Regions from separate parts of the Streptomyces sp. NPDC047017 genome, predicted to be linked through region 2. Evidence: riboswitches for the same ligand, from Rfam matches in the RefSeq annotation. Region 2 holds a riboswitch; each other region holds the start of a gene.

Region 1 (7,382 bases), on a different contig from region 2:
CTCCGTGTCCCCGGCGTTCCCGGCGTCCTGAGCGTCCGGTGCCGGCGGCCGGCCCAGCCGCAGGTTCCAGCGCCCGGCCCGGCCGCTCAGCTCGGTGACCGTCAGCGGCGGTACGTCCAGCCGCCAGAAGGCGTCCACCGGCAGGCCCACCGCGTGCACCACGGCCGCCCGTACGACCTCCGGTTCGACCACGGCGAGCGTCCGGCCGGCCGTCTCCGCCAGGGCCGCCAGCCGCCGCCCGACCCGGGCGCACAGGTCCCGCAGCGACTCCCCGCCGTGCGGCGCCGCCCCCGGGTCGGCCAGCCAGCGGGCCACCGCCTCCCCTTCGGCGGCACCGACCTCGTCGAGCGTGCGTCCCCGCCAGCGCCCCACGTCCCAGCCGGCCAGCTCCGGGTCGGCCTCGCCGCCGAGCCCCAGCGCCGCCGCCGTCTGGCGGCAGCGTACCGAGGGCGAGACCACGACCCGCGCGGCCCGGGGCAGCGCGCCCGCCGCGGCCCGGGCCCGGACCGCGGCGCCGGCGTCGATCGGATCGCCGTCGTCGAACCGGGCCTGCCGCAGCGAACGGCTCGTGGCCGGCGAGACGAACAGCACTCGGGCGGTCATGTCGTCAAGTCTCCTGTCTGCGCGGCGCGATCGCTCCCGGCGTGAGTCTGCCAGAGCGCCCCTCGGTGAAGCCCGGGGGGCGGGGACGGAGACGGCGGCCGGGAGTCGGGAGTCGGGGAGGGAGCGCGGCGCTCCCTCCCCGGCCCCTTTCCCTCCCGACGGCCGCGCGCGGGTCAGGACGCGGGCAGTTCCGCCCGGACCGTGCGGGCGGCGGCGACCAGGTTCTCCAGGGAGGCCCGGGTCTCCGGCCAGCCGCGGGTCTTCAGACCGCAGTCGGGGTTCACCCACAGGCGCTCCGCCGGGATGGCCTCCAGGCCGGTGCGCAGCAGGTCGGCCGCCTCCTCGGTGCCCGGGACCCGCGGGGAGTGGATGTCGTAGACGCCGGGTCCGGCCTCGCGCGGGTAGCCGTGGGCGGCGAGTTCCCGGGCGACCTGCATGTGGGAGCGGGCGGCCTCCAGGCTGATGACGTCGGCGTCGAGGTCGTCGATGGCCTGGACGATGTCACCGAACTCGGCGTAGCACATGTGGGTGTGGATCTGCGTGTCCGGGCGTACGCCGGCGGTGGTGAGGCGGAACGCCTCGGTGGCCCAGGCCAGGTAGGCGGGGCGGTCGGCGGTCCGCAGCGGCAGCGTCTCGCGCAGCGCGGGCTCGTCCACCTGGATGACCGAGGTCCCGGCCGCCTCCAGGTCGCCCACCTCGTCGCGCAGGGCGAGCGCGACCTGCCGCGCGGTGTCGCCGAGGGGCTGGTCGTCGCGGACGAACGACCAGGCCAGCATGGTGACCGGCCCGGTGAGCATGCCCTTGACCGGGCGGCCGGTGAGGGACTGGGCGTACGTCGTCCAGCGCACCGTCATCGGCTCGGGGCGGGAGATGTCGCCGGCCAGGACCGGCGGGCGGACGTAACGGGTGCCGTAGGACTGCACCCAGCCGTGCTGCGTGGCCAGGTAGCCGGTGAGCTGCTCGGCGAAGTACTGGACCATGTCGTTGCGCTCGGGCTCGCCGTGCACCAGGACGTCGATGCCGGTCTTCTCCTGGAAGGCGATGACCTCCTGGATCTCCGCCTTGATGCGCTCCTCGTAGTCGGCCGTGTCGGTTCGGCCGGACCGCAGGTCGGCGCGGGCGGCGCGCAGTTCGGAGGTCTGCGGGAACGAGCCGATGGTGGTCGTGGGCAGCAGCGGCAGGCCGAGGTGGGCGCGCTGGGCGGCGGCCCGCTCGCCGTACGGCTGGGAGCGGCGCGCGTCGGCCTCGGTGACGGCGGCGGCGCGGGCCCGGACGGCCGGGTCGTGGGTGATCGGCGAGGTGGCCCGCGAGTTGAGGTCGGCCCGGTTCGCGGCCAGTTCGGCCGCGATCGCGCCGGTGCCCTGGGCCAGGCCCTTGGCGAGGGTGACGATCTCGGCGGTCTTCTGCCGGGCGAAGGCCAGCCAGCGCTGGATCTGCGGCTCGATGTCCCGTTCCGCGGCGGCGTCCAGCGGCACGTGCAGGAGCGAGCAGGAGGCCGCCACGTCGACCCGGTCGGCCAGGCCGAGCAGGGTGCCGAGGATGGCGAGGGACTTCTCCAGGTCGTTGACCCAGATGTTGCGGCCGTTGACGACACCGGCGATCAGGCGCTTGCCGGGCAGTCCGCCCACGGTGGCGAGCGCGTCCAGGTTGGCGGCGGCCTCGGTGAAGTCCAGGGCGAGCCCGTCGACCGGGGCCTTGGCCAGGACGGGCAGGGCGTCGCCGAGCCGGTCGAAGTAGGAGGCGACCAGCAGCCGGGGCCGGTCGGTCAGGGCGCCGAGGTCGCGGTAGGCGCGCTCGGCGGCGTTCAGCTCGGCCGGGGTGCGGTCCTGCACGAGGGCGGGCTCGTCCAGCTGCACCCACTCGGCGCCGGCCGCGCGCAGGTCGGCGAGGACCTCGGCGTACACCGGCAGCAGCCGGTCGAGCAGGGTCAGCGGCTCGAAGTCGGCGGGCACGCCGGGCGCGGGCTTGGCGAGGAGGAGGTAGGTGACCGGGCCGACCAGGACCGGACGGGCGGTCAGGCCCTGGGCGAGGGCCTCCTTCAGCTCCGCCACCTGCTTGCCGGAGTCAGCGGTGAAGACGGTACCCGGGCCCAACTCGGGCACCAGATAGTGGTAGTTCGTGTCGAACCACTTGGTCATCTCCAGCGGCGCCACGTCCTGGGTGCCGCGGGCCATCGCGAAGTAGCCGTCCAGCGCGTCCGCGTCGACGGCGGCCCGGTGCCGCTCGGGGATCGCGCCGACCATGACGGTGGTGTCGAGGACGTGGTCGTAGTACGAGAAGTCGCCGGTCGGCACCTCGTGGACGCCGGTCTCGGCGAGCTGCCGCCAGTTGGCGCGGCGCAGGTCCGCGGCGGTGGCGCGCAGCGCGTCGGCGCTGACGCGGCCCTTCCAGTAGCCCTCGATCGCCTTCTTCAGTTCCCGGTTCGGGCCCTGGCGGGGGTAGCCGTGGACGGTGGCCCGCGGGGCCGGCGTCGCTGACTTCGCTGTCACGGAGATCTCCTTCGCGAGATGAATCCCTGAGATCCCGGGGACGGGACGCGAGCGCGAAGGGGTGACGGACCGGGCGGTACGCGTGCGCGGCAGGGCACGGTCGACCGCCTGGTATGTACGCCGACCCGCCCACGAGGTCACCGGGATGTCCGCGCGCGAGTGGTTCGGGCGCGGGCAGCGGGCAGGTCTTCGGACTCGCGGGCGCGTCTCGTGTCGTACGAGACTCCTAGTGGCCGTCGCTTCCCGGACCCTGACGGGCCCAGTGCGTATGACGGCGGTCGTTCCCGCTCACCGCTGCGGGGCAGTCCCGGATTCCCACCGGGTTCCCTCTTGCGACGCATCCCGCCTGGCGGACGGGGCGAACCAGCTGCGGGGGCAAGGTTACGGGGCCGTCCGGCGAGGTGGTACGTCACGTCCGCCATTCGGATGGTGACATGAGACACGCGGCGCACGGCCGGCGGCCACGGCCGCCGGCTCGTCCACAACTGCGTACGACTGCCGGGAAGTTGCTGCGGCAAGCCGGGTGACCGGCCGCCCACCTCCCCGAACGTGCGCGACGCGCTGCCCGCCTCCCCGCCCACGTTCCACGGGCGGCCGGTCAGCCCTCGGCCGTCCGCTCCGTGAGGCTCCAGGCGTACCGCAGCCAGTCGGCCGTCACGACGGCGCCCGGCCCCGCGCACCCGCGCCGAAGGCCGCCGCGAGCACGGCGTACCCCCCGCGAGAAACCCCGTCCCTACGGTCGTAGGACCGCTCTCCGGCCGCCATGGAAGCCTCCCTGCTCTCACTTCCCCGGTGCGGCGCGGCGGTCAGTGGGCGCCGGGCCCGCCGCTGCCGAACGAGCCGCTGCCGCCCTCGTCCCAGCGGGGACGTGCGGGGGCGGGGCTCGTGCGGGTCCCCAGGTTCCCGTGCGCCTTCAGCCGGTGCGGTGTCAGCCGGTCACCGCCCCGGGGGACCTCGTCGGGTGCACGCCGCTCCACGACATCGCCGACCGGGCCCGACTCGGGCAGCCGCGGCTGCTCCTCGGGGCGCGGCGGTGCGGGCTCGCGGCGGCGGATGCGCGCGCCCATCCAGAAGGCGCCGATCAGCAGGGCCACCAGGACGAGCCCCAGGACGAAGGGCCAGATGCCGATCGCGGCGCCGTGCGCCGCGGCGATGTCCACCGATGCGTTGCTCATGGGCGGCGGGTACCCCTGGCCAGTGCCGCGAAGCGGCGCCGCGCTGCGGACCCCCCGGTCGGCTCAGCCGGACCTGGCCTGCCGGGTCCGCGAACGGTTCGCCTTGCGGATCGCGTCCAGCAGCTCGTCCTTGGACAGGTGCGAGCGCCCCTCGATGCCGAGCCGCTTCGCCGTGTCGTACAGCTGCTCCTTGGGCGCGCTCTCGTCGACGCCCTCGCCGCCGCGGCCGCCCTGCCCGCGCGGCCGGGCCGACCGCGGGTCGGAGGGGCCCTTGCGGCCGCCCTCCTTGCGCTCCCAGTGATCGCCGACCTTCTCGTACATGTGCTTGAGCGCGCCGTACGCCACCCGGTGCGCCCGCTCGCCCTCGCCGCAGGTCTCGACGGCCGCGTCATGGGCCCTGATCCAGGTGCGCCGGGCCTCCCGGGGGGAGCACTCCAGCGTCGACGGCAGCTCCTGTCGTCCGGGCCCGGGAATCCACCTCCGTCAGCCGTTCGTCCAACCGTCCGACCCGGTCGTCCCACCGGGCCCGACGAGTGCCCCCGCCCCGTGACGGAAAACGGCCGCGGCCCTTGCCGGCACCGGGTTTGGCGGGTGTGGCACCGGCAACCCGGGCGAGGTGACTACGACCGATACGACACCATCGACGACTTCGCAACAGGAACTCATACGGTTCCTGGAGGACCGGTTCGCCTGCGCGCAGGCGTGCACGGCATGCGCGCGGGCCTGCGCGCTGCGCGCCAGCCTGGTCGAACCGGGCGGCGACGAGGAGACCGAGCTGCTGCGGCGCAGGGGCATCATGTGCGCGGAGGTCTGCGACGCGACCTGCCGGGTGCTGTCGGAGCAGAACACCCAGGACGAGGCCGGGATCCGCACCCAGCTGGAGTGGTGCCTGAGCGTCTGCCTGGACACCGCCCACGTCTTCGACCGGCACCCCGGCGCCGCACAGGCCGCGGACGCCTGCCGGACCTGCGCCAAGGCGTGCGGGGAATTCATCGCGACCCTGAAGTGACCCGCCTCCGCCACCGCACCGGCCCGTCGACCGGCCGCGCGGACGGCGCTAGCCTGCCTGACGTGGAGACCATACGCACGAGTGACCCCGGCCTCTTCGGGCCGTCCTCGGTGACCTGGCAGCTGCACGCGGACCCGATGATGTGGGTGGCCGGCGTCCGCGCGCTGTACCTGCAGGCCCTGCACCCTCGCGCGGTCCGCGGGGTGATGGAGAACTCCGACTTCCGGCGGGACGCCTGGGGCAGGCTGATGCGCACCGCGAACTTCGTCGGCACCACGACGTACGGCACGACCCGCGCCGCCGAGGAGGCGGGCGCCCGGGTGCGCAGGATCCACCGGCTGCTGTCCGCCACCGACCCGAGCACCGGGCAGACGTACGGCATCGACGCCCCCGACCTGCTGCTGTGGGTGCACTGCGCGGAGATCGACTCCTATCTGCACGTGCTGCGCCGCTCCGGATTCCCGCTCACCGACGCCCAGGCCGACCGCTACCTCGCCGAGCACCGCGCGAGCGCCCGCCTGGTCGGCCTCGACCCGCGCACCGTGCCCGCGAGCCGCGCCGAACTCGCCGCCTACTTCGCGGCCGTCCGGCCCGAACTCGCGGCCGGGGCGGACGCCCGCGCGGTGGACGACTTCCTCCAGCGCCCGCCGACGCCCCCACTGCTCGCCCCGGCGCGCGACCTGCTGTGGCGGCGCGTGGCCCAGCTGGCGTACGCCTCCCTGCCCCCGTACGCCCACGAGCTGTACGGCAGAGCGGCCCCGGCCCCCGCCATCGTCACCCGCCGGCTGCGCACCACCGGCACCCTGCTGCGCCGGATACCGGCCCGAGTGCGCTGGCAGCTGCCCCCCAAGCACATCCTGCGCGCCACGGCCCGGCTCGGCCCCGGCGCCCGTCCCGCCCCGCACAAGGCCGCCCCACCTGCTCGACCTGCTCGAAGCGACAGGCCCTAGCCGCGCCACGGCCCCTGGCCGCCGCCGAACCCCCCGTGCTACCAAGAGCCATGAGCGCACACGAGGCACCCGGCACCTATGACGCGGTGATCGTCGGCGGCGGGCACAACGGTCTGGTCGCCGCCGCCTACCTGGCCCGGGCCGGACGGTCGGTGCTGGTCCTGGAACGGCTCGGCCGCACCGGCGGCGCGGCCGTCTCCACCCGCCCCTTCCCCGGCGTGGACGCCCGGCTGTCCCGCTACTCCTACCTCGTCAGCCTGCTGCCCCGAAAGATCGTCCAGGACCTGGGCCTGGACTTCCGGCTGCGCACCCGCGCCATCTCCTCGTACACGCCCGCCGACCGCGACGGCCGGCCCACCGGGCTGCTCGTGGGCGGCGGCGAGGACCGTACCCGGGCGGCCTTCGCCCGCTTCACCGGCTCCGACCGCGAATGGGAGTCCTGGCAGCGCTTCTACGGCACGACCGGCCGTGCCGCCCGGCGGATCTTCCCCACCCTGACCGAGCCGCTGCCCTCCCGGGCCGGCCTGCGCCGCCGGGTGGCCGACGAGGACGCCTGGCGGATGCTGTTCGAGGAGCCCATCGGGGCCGCGATCGAGGACCGCTTCGCCGACGACCTGATCCGCGGCGTGGTCCTCACCGACGCCCTCATCGGCACCTTCGCCGACGCCCACGACCCCGCCCTGACGCAGAACCGCTGCTTCCTCTACCACGTGATCGGCGGCGGCACCGGCGCCTGGGACGTACCGGTCGGCGGCATGGGCGCCCTGACCGACGCGCTGGCCGGCGCGGCGCGCGCGGCGGGCGCCCGCCTGGCCACCGGCCACGAGGCCGTCCGGGTGGCCACCGACGGCCGCACCGCCGAGGTCACCTACCGCACCCGGGACGGCGAGGGCACCGTCGGCGCCCGGCACGTCCTGGTCAACGCCTCCCCGCAGGCGCTGGCCGCCCTGACCGGCCAGGAACCGCCCGAGCCCGCCGAGGGCGCCCAGCTGAAGGTCAACATGCTGCTCAAGCGGCTGCCCCGGCTCCGGGACCCCTCCGTCGACCCGCGCGAGGCGTTCGCCGGCACCTTCCACATCGCCGAGGGCTACCGGCAGCTGGCCGCAGCCCACGCCCGGGCCGCCGCCGGCGAACCGCCCGCCGAGCCCCCCTCCGA
Region 2 (7,382 bases):
GGCGGTGAGGGCCTCGTCGACGCGGGACACCATCGGGTGGGTCAGGGCGTTGAGGGCGCGCGGGCGGTTGAGGACGATGTGGGCGGCCCGGCCGGTGCGGCGCAGCAGGACGTCCGCGTCGCCGCCGGTCACCGGAACGCCTCCGTCAGGCCGCGGGCCACGATGACACGCATGATCTCGTTGGTTCCTTCCAGGATCTGGTGGACCCGCAGGTCCCGGACGATCTTCTCGACGCCGTACTCGTTCAGGTAGCCGTAGCCTCCGTGCAGTTGCAGTGCCCGGTCGGCCACCGAGTACCCCGTGTCGGTGGCGAACCGCTTCGCCATCGCGCACAGATACGGCGCCTGCGCGTCGCCCCGGTCCAGGGCCTCGGCCGCCTGCCGCACCAGGGCGCGCGCGGCGGCCAGTTCGGTGGCCATGTCGGCGAGGCGGAAGCGCAGCGCCTCGGCGTCCAGCAGCCGGCGGCCGAACGCCTCCCGGTCGGCGAGGTGGGCCAGGCTGCGGTCCAGGGCGCTGCGGGCGCCGCCCAGGGAGCAGGCGGCGATGCCGAGCCGGCCGCCGTTGAGGCCGTTCATGGCGATGCGGAAGCCCTGTCCCTCGCGGCCCAGGAGCCGGCCGGCGGGCACCCGTACCCCGTCCAGGACGACCTGGCGGGTGGGCTGGGCGTTCCAGCCCATCTTCCGTTCGTCGGGGCCGAAGCCGACGCCGGGGTCGTCCTTGTCGACGACGAACGCGGAGATGCCCTCGGCGCCGTCGCCGCCGGTGCGGGCCATCACGACGTACAACTGGGCGGCGCCGGCCCCGGAGATGAACTGCTTGACGCCGGTCAGCACATGGCCGTCGCCGTCCCGGACGGCGCGGGTGGTCAGGGCCGCGGCGTCCGATCCGGCGCCGGGTTCGGTCAGGCAGTAGCTCGCGAGGTCCTCCATCGCGCACAGCCGGGGCAGCCAGCGCTCGCGCTGGGCGTCGTCGCCGTAGTGGTCGATCATCCAGGCGACCATGTTGTGGATGGACAGGTACCCGGCGATGGACGGGCACCCGGAGGCCAGGCTCTCGAAGACGAGGACGCCGTCGGCGCGGGTGAGTCCGGAGCCGCCGGAGTCCTCGCGGACGTAGACGCCGCCGAGTCCGAGGCCGGCGGCCTTGCGCAGTGTGGCGACGGGGAAGTGCTTGTCGCGGTCCCAGTCGAGGGCGTGCGGGGCGATGTGGTCCTGGGCGAAGTCCAGGGTGGTCTCGACGAGGGCCTGCTGGTCCTCGGTGAGCAGGGTGGTGGTCATACGACGCTCAGCCCATCGTGGGGATCGTGAAGCTCGCGCCCTCGCGCAGCCCGGCGGGCCAGCGCGAGGTCACGGTCTTGGTGCGGGTGCAGAAGCGGATGGCGTCCGGGCCGTGCTGGTTGAGGTCGCCGAAGCCGGAGCGCTTCCAGCCGCCGAAGGTGTGGTAGGCGACCGGCACCGGAATGGGCACGTTCACGCCGACCATGCCGGTGTTCACCCGCCGGGTGAAGTCACGGGCGGTGTCCCCGTCCCGGGTGAAGATCGCCACGCCGTTGCCGTACACGTGCTCGCTGGGCAGCCGCAGCGCCTGCTCGTAGTCGGCGGCGCGGACGACGGACAGCACCGGTCCGAAGATCTCCTCCTGGTGGATGCGCATCGCCGGGGTGACCCGGTCGAACAGCGAGGCACCGGCGAAGAAGCCGCCCTCATGGCCGGGGAGCACGAAGTCCCGTCCGTCGACGACGAGTTCGGCGCCCTCCTCGATGCCCAGGGCGAGGTAGGAGCGGACGCGTTCGAGGGCGTCCGGGCCGACCAGCGGGCCGAAGTCGGCCTCGGGGTCGTCGCTGCGCCCGATGCGCAGTGCGCCGACGCGCTCCTTGAGCCGGGCCACGAGGGCGTCGGCGGTGGCCTCGCCCACGGGGACGGCGACCGAGATGGCCATGCAGCGTTCGCCGGCCGAGCCGTAGCCCGCGCCGATCAGGGCGTCGACGGCCTGGTCGAGGTCGGCGTCCGGCATCACGATCAGGTGGTTCTTGGCGCCGCCGAAGCACTGGGCGCGCTTGCCGTGGGCGGCGGCGGTGGCGTAGACGTGCGCGGCGACGGGGGTGGAGCCGACGAACGCGAGGGCGCCGACGCGCGGGTCCTCCAGCAGGGTGTCGACCGCTTCCCGGGCGCCGTTGACGACGTTGAGGACACCGGCCGGCAGGCCCGCCTCCAGGAACAGCTCCGCGAGCCGCAGCGGCACGGACGGGTCACGCTCGGAGGGCTTGAGGACGAAGGCGTTGCCGCAGGCCAGCGCGGGGGCGGCCATCCACAGCGGGATCATCGCGGGGAAGTTGAACGGGGTGATGCCGGCGATCACGCCCACCGGGGCGCGCAGCGAGTGGACGTCGATGCCGGTGCCGGCGTTGTCGGTGAACTCGCCCTTGATCAGGTGCGGGACGCCCGCGGCGAACTCCACCACCTCCAGGCCGCGCTGAATGTCCCCGTGCGCGTCGGCGACGGTCTTGCCGTGCTCGGCGGCCAGCAGCCGGGCCAGGGCGTCCTTCTCCTGCTCGGCCAGGTGCAGGAAGCGCAGCAGGACGCGGGCGCGGCGCTGGGGGTTCCACTCGGCCCACTCCCGCTGGGCGTCGGCGGCGACGGCGATCGCCGCCTCGGTCTCGGCGCGGTCCGCCAGGGGTACGCGGGCCTGGACCTCTCCGGTGTTGGGGTCGTACACGTCGCCGTGGCGCCCCGATGTTCCCGGGGTGTGCTTGCCGCCGACGAAGTGGGTCAGTTCGCGCACACCGGTGTGGTCGTGCGGACGGATCATGGGTGCCTGCTCTCGTCAGGTGATCCGGGACGGCACGCCGCCGCACCCGGGCGCGCGAGGGCGCGGGGCGGGACGGGCGGCGTGAGATCGCGTATGGCGGGTGCCGTCAGACGGCGAGGAGACGCCTTCGGGGACTACGACGGGACCAGGCCCGTGCGGCGGGGCCGCCGGGGTCGTGGACGCGCACCGATGCCATGCGTGTCAGCTCCATCCTCGTGGACAACACGGAACATCCCGCGGCCGGTATCCTGACTCCCGGATCAGCGCGCGCCGTCCGCCTTCCCGACATCCAGCTCGTCAGTGGCGTACCGCTCGACGGCGTACTCCCCGGTCACAGTGGCGGGACCGTGCCGGAATCACACCGGCTTCCCTGCACCGCGGGCCTTGGTCGCGACTATATAGTTGGACGCCCTAGTAAATCCAGGGTCTGGGATCCGGGGCCTGGGATCCGGGGTCTGAAGTCTGCGGTCTGCGGTCTGCGGCCCGGGGGTGTGCGGCGGGAGGTGCCGCCGCGGCCGACGCGCAGTGCTCGGCCCTCGTGCTGGAGCCGTACACATGCGTGGGTGTACTTCGTGCTCCGCACGGGGGCCGAACGCACTACAGGGGTGCGGAGTCGAAGATCACGTGACCTGACCTCCCGCGAGTCGGTCGGGTCCCCGCCAGTGGAGGATTTCGAGGGCGGCCGCGACTTCCAGGGGGTGGGTGGCGAGGGGGTGGGGCAGGAGGTGGTCGGCGCGGGTGAGGCGGCGCAGGAGGGTGTTGCGGTGGGTGAAGAGGCGGGTGGCGGCGCGGGAGGCGTTGCACTGTGCGGAGAGGAAGGCGCGTACCGCCTCGGTGAGTTCGGGCGGGGCCGTCGCGAGGTCGCCGAGGGTGCGTTTGACGAAGCGGTCGGCGTGTTCGGGGTCCTGGGTGAGGAGGGCGACGAGTTCGATCTCGTCGTAGGAGGCCAGGCGGTGGGTGGAGGAGAGCCTGGCCAGCATCCGCTGGGTGGTGAGCGCGTCGAGATGGCTGCGGCGGAAGCCGTCGACGCCGGGTGCGGCCGGGCCGAGCGCGACGCGCGCGGCCGGCAGCCGGTCCAGGGCGGCCCGTACGTCGTCCGTGCCGGGGCGGCCGTGTACCCACACCCAGCGGGTCGCGGCGCCGGCGATGACGCTCAGTGCCGCGCTCCGGCCCGCCGCGGCGGCCAGGGCGTCCGCGGCCCGGTCGAGCTGGTGCAGGTCGGCGTCGGGATCGTCGGTCCAGACCACGGCCGCGGTGTGCGTCGCGTCCAGCGCGTGGCCCAGCCGGGCCTGGGCGCGCTGCCGGGTGATCGGCGCGCCGTCCAGCAGCAGGGCCACGATCTCGCGGCGCTCGGCGTGGGTGCCGCGGGTGAGTTCGCCGCGCTCGGCGTGCATGCGGGCGGCGATGGCGGCGACCGTGTCGTCCACGAACGCGGCGATGGAGCGCAGGGACACGTCGAGCAGTTCACTCAGTTCCGCCGGGTCGTCCGTGAGCGAGCAGGCGATCTGCGTCCACACCCGGACGGCGACGCTCTGGCCGACCCGGTAGGCGTCGAGCGCGGTCTCGTCCAGGCCGCGCCGCACGAGGTCGCGGGCGATGGCCAGGGGCGCGTCGCCCTCGTTCGCGGGCACCGGCTCGCCGGGGGCGCGGACGTTGCAGGCCGCCCAGAACAGCAGGTTGGACCGGTTCGTCCGGCGGGTCCCGGCGGCCAGCACCGGGTCGGCGGCGATCTGCTGCTGGGCCCGGCCGGACAGCGTGGCGGCGTCGAGTTCGGCGAGCCATTCCGGGCGGGGGGTGAGGGCGATCTCGGCGCCCCTGCGCATCAGCTCCCGCACGCGGGGCGAGGGCGGGTTCCACGGCGGCATGCGCCGACTCTAGCGGTGCGGGGGTGGTGCATACTGCACCGTGCGAGCCGCGACCCGGTGCACTTCGTGCTTTGCCGTTCCGCCGTGGACGTTCCACCATGGACGAGCCGCACGTCATCGTCTGGTCGCCCGGCCGTCTGGAGTCGCCGCCCATGCCCGCTGCCTCAGCCGCACCCGCCGCCGAACACCTCGACGTCCTGATCATCGGCGCCGGGATCTCCGGTATCGGGGCCGGCCGCTATCTGTCGGCCGAGCTGCCGTCGAAGAGCTTCGCGATCCTGGAGGGGCGGGCCGCCTCCGGCGGGACCTGGGACCTGTTCCGCTATCCGGGCATCCGCTCCGACTCGGACCTGCACACCTTCGGCTACGAGTTCAAGCCGTGGCGGGACGAGGAGTCGATCGCCTCCGCGCCGCGGATCCTGGCGTATCTGCGCGAGACCGCGACCGAGAACGGCCTGGACCGCCACATCCGCTACCACCACGAGGTGCGCTCCGCGTCCTGGTCGACCGAGCGGGCCCGCTGGACGGTGCGGGTCGAGCGCACCGACACCGGCGAGCGGACGACGCTGACGTGCGCGTGGCTGTTCTGCGCCAGCGGCTACTACCGCTACGACCGGGGATTCGCCCCGGAGTTCAAGGGCCGCGAGCGCTTCCGCGGTACGGTCGTGCACCCGCAGCACTGGCCCGAGGACCTGGACTACGCCGGCCGGCGGGTGGTGGTGATCGGCAGCGGCGCCACCGCGGTCACGCTGGTGCCCTCGATGGCCGAGACCGCCGCGCAGGTGACGATGGTGCAGCGGACCCCGTCGTACATCCTGCCCGTCCCGAAGAAGGACGTGATCGCCAACGCCCTGAAGAAGTATCTCGGGCCGCGGCGCGGTTACGCGCTGACCCGGCGCAAGAACATCGCCCAGCAGCGTCTGGTCTGGTCCTTCTGCCAGAAGCACCCGAAGGCCGCGCGCCGGCTGATCCGGTGGGTCAACGCCCGTCAGCTGCCGGACGGTTATCCGGTCGACGAGCACTTCAATCCCCCGTACGACCCCTGGGACCAGCGGCTGTGCGCGGTGCCCGACGGGGATCTGTTCCGGGCCATCCGCGCCGGGAGCGCCTCGGTCGTCACGGACCGGGTCACCTCGTTCACCGAGAACGGGCTGCTGCTCGCGTCCGGCCGCGAACTCGACGCCGATGTCGTCGTCACCGCGACCGGCCTGAACGTGCGGGCGTTCGGCGGCGTCCGGGTCACCGTGGACGGCGAGGAGGTCCGGCTGCCCGACACCGTCGCCTACAAGGGCATGATGCTGTCCGGCGTACCCAACCTGGCCTTCGCCATCGGCTACACCAACAGCTCCTGGACGCTGAAGGTCGGCCTGCTGTGCGAGCACTTCTGCCGGCTGCTGGCCCACATGGACCGCCTCGGCCACGACATCTGCCGCCCCGAGCCCGCCGATCCGGCGATGCCGACCCGGCCGTTCCTCGACTTCGCCGCCGGCTACATCCAGCGCGCGGTCGACCAACTGCCCCGCCAGGGCGACCGGTCCCCCTGGCTGACCTCGATGGACTACCACTCGGACGTCAAGCTGCTGCGCGCGCAGAGCGTGGTGGACCCGGAACTGCGTTTCGGCCGGGCCGGAGCTTGTCGGGCGGGGGCGGCGGGGGCGGCTGTGGGGGCGGGGGGCGTCCAGGGGGCATCGTGAGGGGGGCGGCCGACGCCCCCCGGGGCCGGTAGACACCGGCCCCCATCGGCCCGTGGGCCAGGGGTCGGGTGGGCCAGGAGTCGGGTGGGCCAGGGGTCGGGTGGGCCAGGGGTCGGGCAGGGCCGCGAGTACCCTCCGGCCATGCCCGATCCCTCGCCTTTCGCCGTCCCCACCCGTTACGACGGAGCCGATGACCGTGTGGCGCTCGTCCTCCCGGGCGTCGGTTACTCACCCGCCAGGCCGCTGCTGCACTTCGCCCGCGCCGTTCTCCTCCAGCACGGCTGGACGGTCCAGGAGTTGTGGTGGCAGATCCCGGCCGACTTCTCCCGCCTCACCGTGGAGGACCGGATCGCCTGGGTGGAGGGACAGGTCACCCGGGCTGTCGACGCCGAGGACGGCGCCTGTCGCCTCCTCGTCGGGAAGTCCCTGGGCTCACTCGCCTGCGGCATCGCAGCCGGTCGCGGCCTCCCGGCGGCCTGGCTGACCCCCGTCCTGACCTACGACCACGTGGTCCGCGGCCTCCGTGCGACCCAGGCACCGACCCTGCTCATCGGAGGCAGCGCCGACCGGCTCTGGGACCGGCGGGTCGCCGAGTCCACGCAACTCGACGTCCTGGAGATCCCGTCAGCGGATCACTCCCTCGAACTGGCGGGCGACACCGCGGGGTCCGTTGGCGCACTCCGGCAAGCCGTCACCCGCCTCAACCGCTTCATCGACTCGCTCGGCCGTCGCTGAACCTGGCGGCCGACCGGACGTAGCCGGATACCTCGGGGGCGAGCTGGGCGGGCGTCGAGCCGAGGGGCCGGGCAAAGGTCGTGGAAGATCGCGGCGTGCCGTGGCGTTGGCTTTGGGTATGAAGATCGGTGACGCCTCCCGGGCGAGCGGTGTGAGTGCGAGATCACTACGGCACTACGAGGACGAGGGTTTGATCGTCCCCGGTCGGTGCGGCAACGGGTTCCGCGACTACTGCGGATCGACGATCGACCGGGTGCTCGTCATCCGCTCGCTGCTGGAG
Region 3 (7,382 bases), on a different contig from region 2:
GTAGAAGGCGTTGGACTCCTCGGCCGTGGAGAAGCCCGCGTACTGGCGGATCGTCCACGGCTGGTTCACGTACATCGTCGGGTACGGGCCGCGCAGGTAGGGGGCGATGCCGGGGAAGGTGTCCAGGAAGTCCAGGCCCTCCAGGTCCTGGCCCGTGTACAGCGGCTTGACCTCGATGCCCTCGGGCGTCTGCCACAGCAGGTCGTCGCCGTCCGCGGCCTTCTTCACCGCTGTGCGCCACTCGTCGGGGCCGGCGTCGGCGCTCGGGGTCCCCAGCTCGATCGCGGCGAACTCGGCGGGATCCGGGATGGACATCAGGACACTCCCATGCGGTCGAGCGTGGCGGTCAGCACGGCCACGGCGTCGCAGCCGGCGAAGACATAGGTGTCGACACCCTCGTACGGTCCGGGACGGCCCGCGAGGAACACATGGCCGGCGCCCGCGGCCCGCAACCGGCCCGCGACCGCCTCGGCCTGCTCCGCGTAGAGCGCGTCGCTGGAGCACAGGCACGCCTCGCGCGCCCCGCTCTCCTCGAAGGTGCCCGCCGTGACCGGTTCGATGCCACCCGCCTGGAAGAGATTGGCGGCGAAGGAGAGCCGGGCGGTGTGCGCGGCGGCCGGGCCGACCGCCTCCAGGTACACCCGGGGCCGGCCCCCGGTCGCGGCCAGGTGGGCGTCGGAGCGGGTCCGCAGTGCCTCGAACGCCTCGTCCCGGCGCACCCGGGGCAGCCCGCCGGAGGGCGGCTCGGGCGCCGGTTCGCGCACCACCGGCTTCTCGGTCAGGTGCGGGAACTCGCTGACCCCGGTGATCGGCTCGCGCCGCTTGGCCAGCTTCGCGCCGCGCGCCGCCCAGGTGGCGGCCAGCCGCTCGCGGACCAGGCCGGAGCGCAGGGCCGCCTCCTGCCCGCCGGCCCGCTCGATCTCCTGGAAGAACTCCCAGCCCGCGCGGGCGAGTTCGTCGGTCAGCCGCTCCACGTACCAGGAGCCGCCCGCCGGGTCGATCACCCGGGACAGATGCGACTCCTCGATGAGGATGGTGGAGGTGTTGCGGGCGATGCGGCGCGCGAAGGCGTCCGGGAGACCCAGCGGATCGTCGAAGGGCAGCACGGTCACGGCGTCCGCGCCGCCCACCCCGGCGGCCAGCGCGGCCACCGTGGTGCGCAGCATGTTCACCCACGGGTCCCGGCGGGTCATCATCACCGTCGAGGTCACCGCGTGCTGGAGCTGCGCCCCCGCCCGCGGCGCCCCGCACACCTCGGCCACCCGCGCCCACAGCCGGCGCGCGGCGCGCAGCTTGGCGATGGTCAGGAACTGATCGGCACTGGCCGCGTACCGGAACTCCAGCTGGGCGCAGGCCTGCCGGATGTCCAGCCCGGCCCCGGCCAGCGCGCGCAGATAGGCCACACCCGTCGCCAGCGAGCAGCCCAGCTCCTCGGCCGCCGAGCCGCCGGCCTCGTGGTAGGGCAGCGCGTCCACGGTCAGCGCCCGCAGCCCCGGGTGGCGCTCGGCGCACCGCCGGGCCAGCTCGGTCACGGGCGCGATGTCGTACGCCTGCCCGGTGCGCGCCTCGTGGCCCAGCGGGTCGCCGCCCAGGTTGCCGCGGGCCGCGTCGGCGGCGACGCCCCGCTCCTCGTACAGTTCGAGGAGTCGCCGCGCGGCCGGCTCGAAGGCGTCGCCCGCGTCCAGGACGACCGGCGCCAGATCCAGGTAGACGCCGTCCAGGGTGGCGGGGAGCCGGTCGACGGGGATGCCCGCGTGCCCGCCGACCGCCAGCCACAGCGAGGTGACGCCGTTCTCCAGGTCGGCCAGGACCGCCGCCGTGTCGGCGACCGTGTGCCGCTGGCGGACGTCCCAGCCGCCGACCGTGCTCCCCTCGGGGCGCCCGCCCCGTACGAAGGGGGCGAAGCCCGGCAGGCCGGGGTCGGGCGCGGCGTCGCGCGCGGTGTACAGGGGCCGGGTGCGCAGCCCGTCCTCCAGCGCGGTGGACAGGGCCTGCTCCGCCTCGGCGTCCGAGACCTCCTTGCCGGACTTGCGCAGCACACCCGCCACCAGGTGCCGCCACTGCTCAAGTGTCGCGTCAGGGAAGTCCGCCGCCAGGGAGAGCCCGTCGTCAGGCAGGACCGTCATGCTCGGATGCTAGGCCAGAACGGCGGCCCAGCAGCAGGGGGGCGCGGCTGTGACCTTGTTCTCGTGGCGGAAGTGACCTGGACCGCTCAGGGACGCGGGGGGCGAATTCCGGCCACGGCACCCGGGGCGGCTCACGCGGGTGGCAATCGCGTGAGCCGGGGTCCCGCGCGTGGCGGGCACCGGCGGCCGGCCGCACCGCACGGGTGCGGCCGGCCCGCGGCGGTCAGGCGCCCCAGCGCAGGGCGATGGTGTCACCGACGCCCACGGTCTTGCCCCGGGTGGCGGCGGCGAAGGCCGACCCGTCGACGCTGACCTTCCAGGTGTTCGAGCCGCTGTTGGCCTTGCCGTTGACCGAGGTGACGGTGCCCGTGCCGGAGGACGGGGCCACCGAGGTCACGCAGCCCGACGGCGTGGCCGCGCCGGCCGCCGCGTCCAGGACCGCGCCCAGGGTGGTCGTCGGGCCGGTCGGGGTGAGGGCGACCGAGCACACCTTGAGGGAGCCGGTGCCGTCGTCCACGGTCAGCGCCAGCTTCGTCGCCGTACCCGCGCTCAGCGCGGACTGCGCCACCCACTGCGGCGCGCCCGGCGTGACGGGCACCGGCGGAGCGGCGGTGAAGCCGCCCCCGGCCACCGCCCGCAGCCCGTCGATCGAGGAGTATGCCGACGGGCTGGTGTCGGCGGGCAGGTACTTGAAACCGCCGCCCGGGTTGAACTGCTGGGCGATCAGGAAGTCGACCGGGGTCTTGCCCAGCGAGGTGAGGAAGTCACCGGTCTGCGGGTTGATCCCGCAGGCGTTCAGGCCGGCCACCGCCCAGCCGTTGGAGTCGGTGTTGGCGCCGAACATGGCGTTGAACGCGCCGGTGTTCGCCACCAGCTTGCTCTTGAGGAACGCCTTGGCGTGCGTGATACCGGTGTCGGTGGCGGGCACCCCGGAGACGCACAGCGCCGCCATCGCCGCGCCCGTCATGTCGATGTCGCTGGTGGCGGCCGGCTGGGTCGGGTCGCCCTCGGCCTTGCTGTAGTTCCAGCCGCCGTCGTTGTGCTGGTTGGCGCGTATCCGGGTGACGAGCGCGTCGCGCAGCGCCTGCGGGACGCGTACCTGCCCGGACTGGGTCTTCGCGCCGTTCAGGGCGAGCGCGGCGAACACGGTCCCGTTGAAGTTGGCGGACGGGCCGAAGTAACCGGGCTCGGCGCTCTGCCAGTAGCCGTAGATGTCCGCGATCAGATCGCGGGAGGCGGAGACGCGGGCCGGGTCGATGCCCGCCGCGTACGCGTTCAGCGTGGCCCGCTCGTAGTCGGTGACGACGGGTGACGTGGACGGCCAGCCGCCGGTGGACAGCAGATCGCGGTAGACGGATCTCGCGTTCTTGGTGGTGTCGCCGCCCGGGGTGACGTCCACCGCGGCGGTCCCGGCGGCGGCCAGGGCGCTGAACGCCCACTCGTTGGACAGCCCCGACCCGGCGTACGAACCGTCCGCCGCCTGGAGGGACTTGAGGTAGGCGACGCCGTTGGTCTTCGAGGTGGCGATCTGGGCCGGGCTGGAGGTCGCCGCGGCGGGCAGCGTGGTCAGCGCGAAGGCGCCGAGCGCGGCGGCCGCGGTGAGCACACCGCGGCGGACGGACAGCGGACGGGACATGGCCTGCTCCTGGGGTGGGGGACACCGGCCGGCCCCCGTGCACCCACACCGGATGCGGCGAGCGTGGCCGCCGTCCGGGACGCGTGGATCAGCTTCCAAAAGTGCTGCACCGCTTGGGCATTCGGGCTCGGAACGGCCCCCGCCGCCCCACACCGCTGCGCGTCAGCCCCGGATTCCCACCGGGTTCCCCCACTCGGCAGTCCGGGACGGTACCCGAGGGAACCCGTACGCCGCCAGGGTCCGCCCCGCGCGCCCCCGCCGCCCGCCCCGCGCCGCCCGGTCCGGCCGGTACCGCGCCTTGACGCTCCTCGCGAACCCGTGTTCCAATCCCGCCTGATACATGAGCAGTTCCAGGGGAAGCCGGTCGAAACCCGGCGCTGACCCGCAACCGTGGGCCCGGCATCCGCCGGGCGAGCCGGAATGCCTGGAGCGTGTCCTTCAGCAACAGACGCCGTCGCGGACTACGGCGTGGTGCGACCGGGTTCCGCGCACAGCGCCGTCTCTCGCGGCGGGGCCCCTCACCCACGTCCTCGCCCCGCGCCGGCAGGCGACGAGGGGGCCGGGGTGGGCACCGAGCAGCGAAGAGACGGGCGGACGAGGACGGGACCGGGGCCGTGGACGGCCCTGACGACCGCCTTCCTGCTGCCGGCGGCCGCCTGCGTGGCCTTTCTCACCAGCGCCTCCGCCGCCGCCGATCCGATGGCCGGCGGCTGCACCGCCACCAAGGGCGCCGTGGTCGCGGTCGACTTCAAGCCCTTCGGCGGCACGGTCGAGCGCGGCTGCGACCCGACCCCGACCACCGGCTACGACCTGCTGCACGACGCCGGCTTCACCACCACCGGCACCCAGCACGACGGCCCCGCCTTCATCTGCCGCATCGGCTACGGCGGGTTCGACTCCGGTACGCAGTACCCGACCCCGGCCAAGGAGCCCTGCGTCCTGACGCCGCCCGTCACCGCGTACTGGTCCTACTGGATCGCCTCGCCGGGCCAGCACGACTGGACGTACAGCCCGTACGGCGCGATGGCCCGCAAGCTCAAGGACGGCGACGTCGACGCCTGGGTGTTCGGCGGCACGGACATCGGCGGCACCAAGGGCCGGCCCTCCTTCACCCCGGACGCCGTCCGCGCGGGCGGCGGCACCCCGGCCCCGAGCGGGACACCCGGCCCGACCGGTACCTCCGGGCCGACCGGGACCCCCGGGCCGAGCGGCTCGCCCACCGGTGCACCCACCACCCTCGACACGGCCGCCGCCGCGAAGTGGCTCCGCGGCGGCCTGACCGACGAGGAACGCGTCGTCGACGACGGCGCCGGCACCCCGGACTACCTGCTGACCTCCGAGGTCGCCTACGGCCTCGCCGCCGGTGACCCCGACCGCGCCATCCTGGACAAGGTCACCGCCTTCCTCGCCGCCCACACCGGCGACTACGCCTACCCGAACGGCCCCGGCCAGGCCCCCGACGCCTCCGCCGCCGCCCGCCTGGCGCTCCTCGCCGAGATCACCGGGGGAGACCCGCACGCCTTTGGCGGCCACGACCTCGTCGGCGACCTCATGAAGAACGTGTGCGCGGCGGGACCCGCGTCCGGCTCGCCCACCCCCGGCTGCACCGCCGCGGGCGACTTCCACGACGCCGGATACGCCGACGGGCAGGCGCTGGCCGTGCTCGCCGTGCTGCGCGCCGGAGTGACGCCGCCCGCCGCCGCGGTGGACCGGCTCACCCAGGTGCAGTGCGCGGACGGCGGGATCACCAGCATCCTCATCGGCCCCGGCGAGTACTGCGACGGCGACCCCGCCACCACCGGTGTGGTCGCCCTGGCGCTGCACGGCGCGGGCGGGCACGAGGACGCCGTGGCCCGGGCCCGTGCGTACCTGGACACGGCGCAGCGCGCGGACGGCGCCTTCCCCGGCTACACCGGCGCCACCACCGGCAGCGTCTACGCGACGGCGTACGCCGCCCAGGCCCTGCGCGCCCTCGGTGACACCGGGCGCGCCGACGCGGCCGTCGCCTGGCTGGCCGGGCAGCAGTTCGCCGGCGGCGGCTTCGGCTTCGAGGAGGGCGTGACCGAACCGGCCCTCTACCCGACACCGGCCGCCGTCCTCGCCGGCGCGCACACCAGCCTCGCCGCCCTGACGGCGAAGCCGGCGGACCCGACCGGCAGCGCCTCCCCGAGCGGGAGCGCCCCGGCGTCCGCGTCCCCGAGCGGGAGCGCCTCCGCGTCCGCGTCCGACAGCGCGTCGCCGAGCGGGAGCGCCTCCCCGTCCGCGTCCGACAGCGCGTCGCCGACCACGAGCGCCTCCGCGACCGGCAGCGCCTCCCCGACCGGCGGCCCGTCCCCGTCCGGCGGCGCCTCCCCGAGCGGGAGCGCGAGCACGAGCGCGTCCCCCAGCTCGCCGCCCGTCACCCCCGCCCCGGGTGACGGACCCGACCTGGACAAGGGCGCCGCCTACCTCACCAGCCCCGCCAACCTCCGCCAGGGCCACTACTATCCGGTCGGTCCCGGCACCACCCGCGCCGACTTCGGCCTCACCATCGACGGGGCCTACGCGCTCGCCGCCACCGGCCGGAACACCGGCAAGCTGCGCGGCATCGTCGACTTCCTCGACCACGGCGGCAAGGACGGCGACAAACGCACCGTCAACGACTGGACCGGGATCGGCACCGCCTACGCCGGGGGCGGCTCCCTCGGCAAGACCGCGTTGCTCGCCGAGGCCGTGGGCCGCGATCCGCGCCACTTCGCCGGACACGATCTGATCGCCGCGCTCGACAAGGCGGTCTGCGCCAGGGCGAGCACCGCGCCGGACCGGTCCTGCGCGGCCGAGGGCGCCTACACCTACGCCCCGTCCGTCTTCAGCCAGGCCCTCGCCGTGATGGCCCAGCTGCGCGCGGGGGAGAAGAGCGCCGCCGCCCGCCCGATCGCCTACCTGGAGAGCCTTGAGCAGGGCAGCGGCGCCTGGCCGAGCCTGATCCCGCCCACCGGCGACCAGGACGTCGACTCCACCGCCATCGCCGCCATGGCCCTCCACCTGGCCGGCGGCGACAAGGCGGACCGGGCCGTCGGCAAGGCCCTCGCCTGGATCGCCGCCCGGCAGCTGCCGGACGGCGGCTTCCCGGGCGCGGCCGGCGACTCGGTCAACTCCGCCGCCCTCGCCGTACAGGGACTGTCGCTGGACGCGGGCAAGTACGGCAAGCAGATCGCCCGGGCCCGCGCCTTCCTCGCCGCGCAGCAGAACACCGACGGCGGCTTCAACGTCGCCAAGGACGGCCAGCGCGGCTCCGACCTGCGGGCCTCCACCCAGGCGGTGGGCGGCGCGACCGGCGTCTCCTTCGGCACGCTGACCCGCAGCCTGGCCGGCACCGCCCCGCAGCCGGACCCGACGCCGCTGCCCACGGCGAGCGCGAGCGGCGGCGCGCCCGCCATCGTCACCGCCGGGGACACCGGGGGCGACGGCGGCACGAGCCCCACCGGCGGCGGAGGCGGCGGCCACGGCGGCGCCCTGGCCGCCACCGGTGTGCAGGCCGGCGCCTTCGCGGCGATCGCCGCACTGCTGGTACTCACCGGCTTGCGCGTCACCGTATCGGCCCGCCGCCGCGCACAGGCCGGAGGCCGGCGATGATCCGC

What was found. Region 2 has a riboswitch for cobalamin ahead of ABZ858_RS26555 (CoA-acylating methylmalonate-semialdehyde dehydrogenase). Riboswitches for the same ligand answer to the same signal wherever they lie in the genome.
Region 1: it holds a riboswitch for cobalamin, as region 2 does, so the genes downstream of both, metE (5-methyltetrahydropteroyltriglutamate--homocysteine S-methyltransferase) here and ABZ858_RS26555 (CoA-acylating methylmalonate-semialdehyde dehydrogenase) in region 2, are expected to answer to the same signal.
Region 3: it holds a riboswitch for cobalamin, as region 2 does, so the genes downstream of both, ABZ858_RS08135 (prenyltransferase/squalene oxidase repeat-containing protein) here and ABZ858_RS26555 (CoA-acylating methylmalonate-semialdehyde dehydrogenase) in region 2, are expected to answer to the same signal.

What each region holds. Positions count from the first base shown of each region.
Region 1 is NZ_JBEYVW010000004.1:95,965-103,346, reverse strand. It holds partial or broken gene ABZ858_RS08100 (histidine phosphatase family protein) at 46-603, opposite strand; gene metE (5-methyltetrahydropteroyltriglutamate--homocysteine S-methyltransferase) at 777-3,092, opposite strand; cobalamin riboswitch at 3,255-3,475, opposite strand; gene ABZ858_RS08090 (DUF6479 family protein) at 3,899-4,267, opposite strand; gene ABZ858_RS08085 (ChaB family protein) at 4,331-4,717, opposite strand; gene ABZ858_RS08080 (ferredoxin) at 4,884-5,276, shown strand; gene ABZ858_RS08075 (oxygenase MpaB family protein) at 5,339-6,226, shown strand; gene ABZ858_RS08070 (NAD(P)/FAD-dependent oxidoreductase) at 6,277-7,382, shown strand, end outside.
Region 2 is NZ_JBEYVW010000017.1:79,891-87,272, reverse strand. It holds gene ABZ858_RS26565 (enoyl-CoA hydratase/isomerase family protein) at 1-132, opposite strand, end outside; gene ABZ858_RS26560 (acyl-CoA dehydrogenase family protein) at 129-1,277, opposite strand; gene ABZ858_RS26555 (CoA-acylating methylmalonate-semialdehyde dehydrogenase) at 1,285-2,808, opposite strand; cobalamin riboswitch at 3,029-3,210, opposite strand; gene ABZ858_RS26550 (PucR family transcriptional regulator) at 3,429-4,673, opposite strand; gene ABZ858_RS26545 (NAD(P)/FAD-dependent oxidoreductase) at 4,826-6,367, shown strand; gene ABZ858_RS26540 (alpha/beta hydrolase) at 6,509-7,102, shown strand; gene ABZ858_RS26535 (MerR family transcriptional regulator) at 7,221-7,382, shown strand, end outside.
Region 3 is NZ_JBEYVW010000004.1:109,633-117,014, reverse strand. It holds gene scpA (methylmalonyl-CoA mutase) at 1-315, opposite strand, end outside; gene ABZ858_RS08145 (methylmalonyl-CoA mutase family protein) at 315-2,126, opposite strand; gene ABZ858_RS08140 (hypothetical protein) at 2,350-3,762, opposite strand; cobalamin riboswitch at 3,878-3,952, opposite strand; cobalamin riboswitch at 4,078-4,209, shown strand; gene ABZ858_RS08135 (prenyltransferase/squalene oxidase repeat-containing protein) at 4,462-7,377, shown strand; gene ABZ858_RS08130 (hypothetical protein) at 7,374-7,382, shown strand, end outside.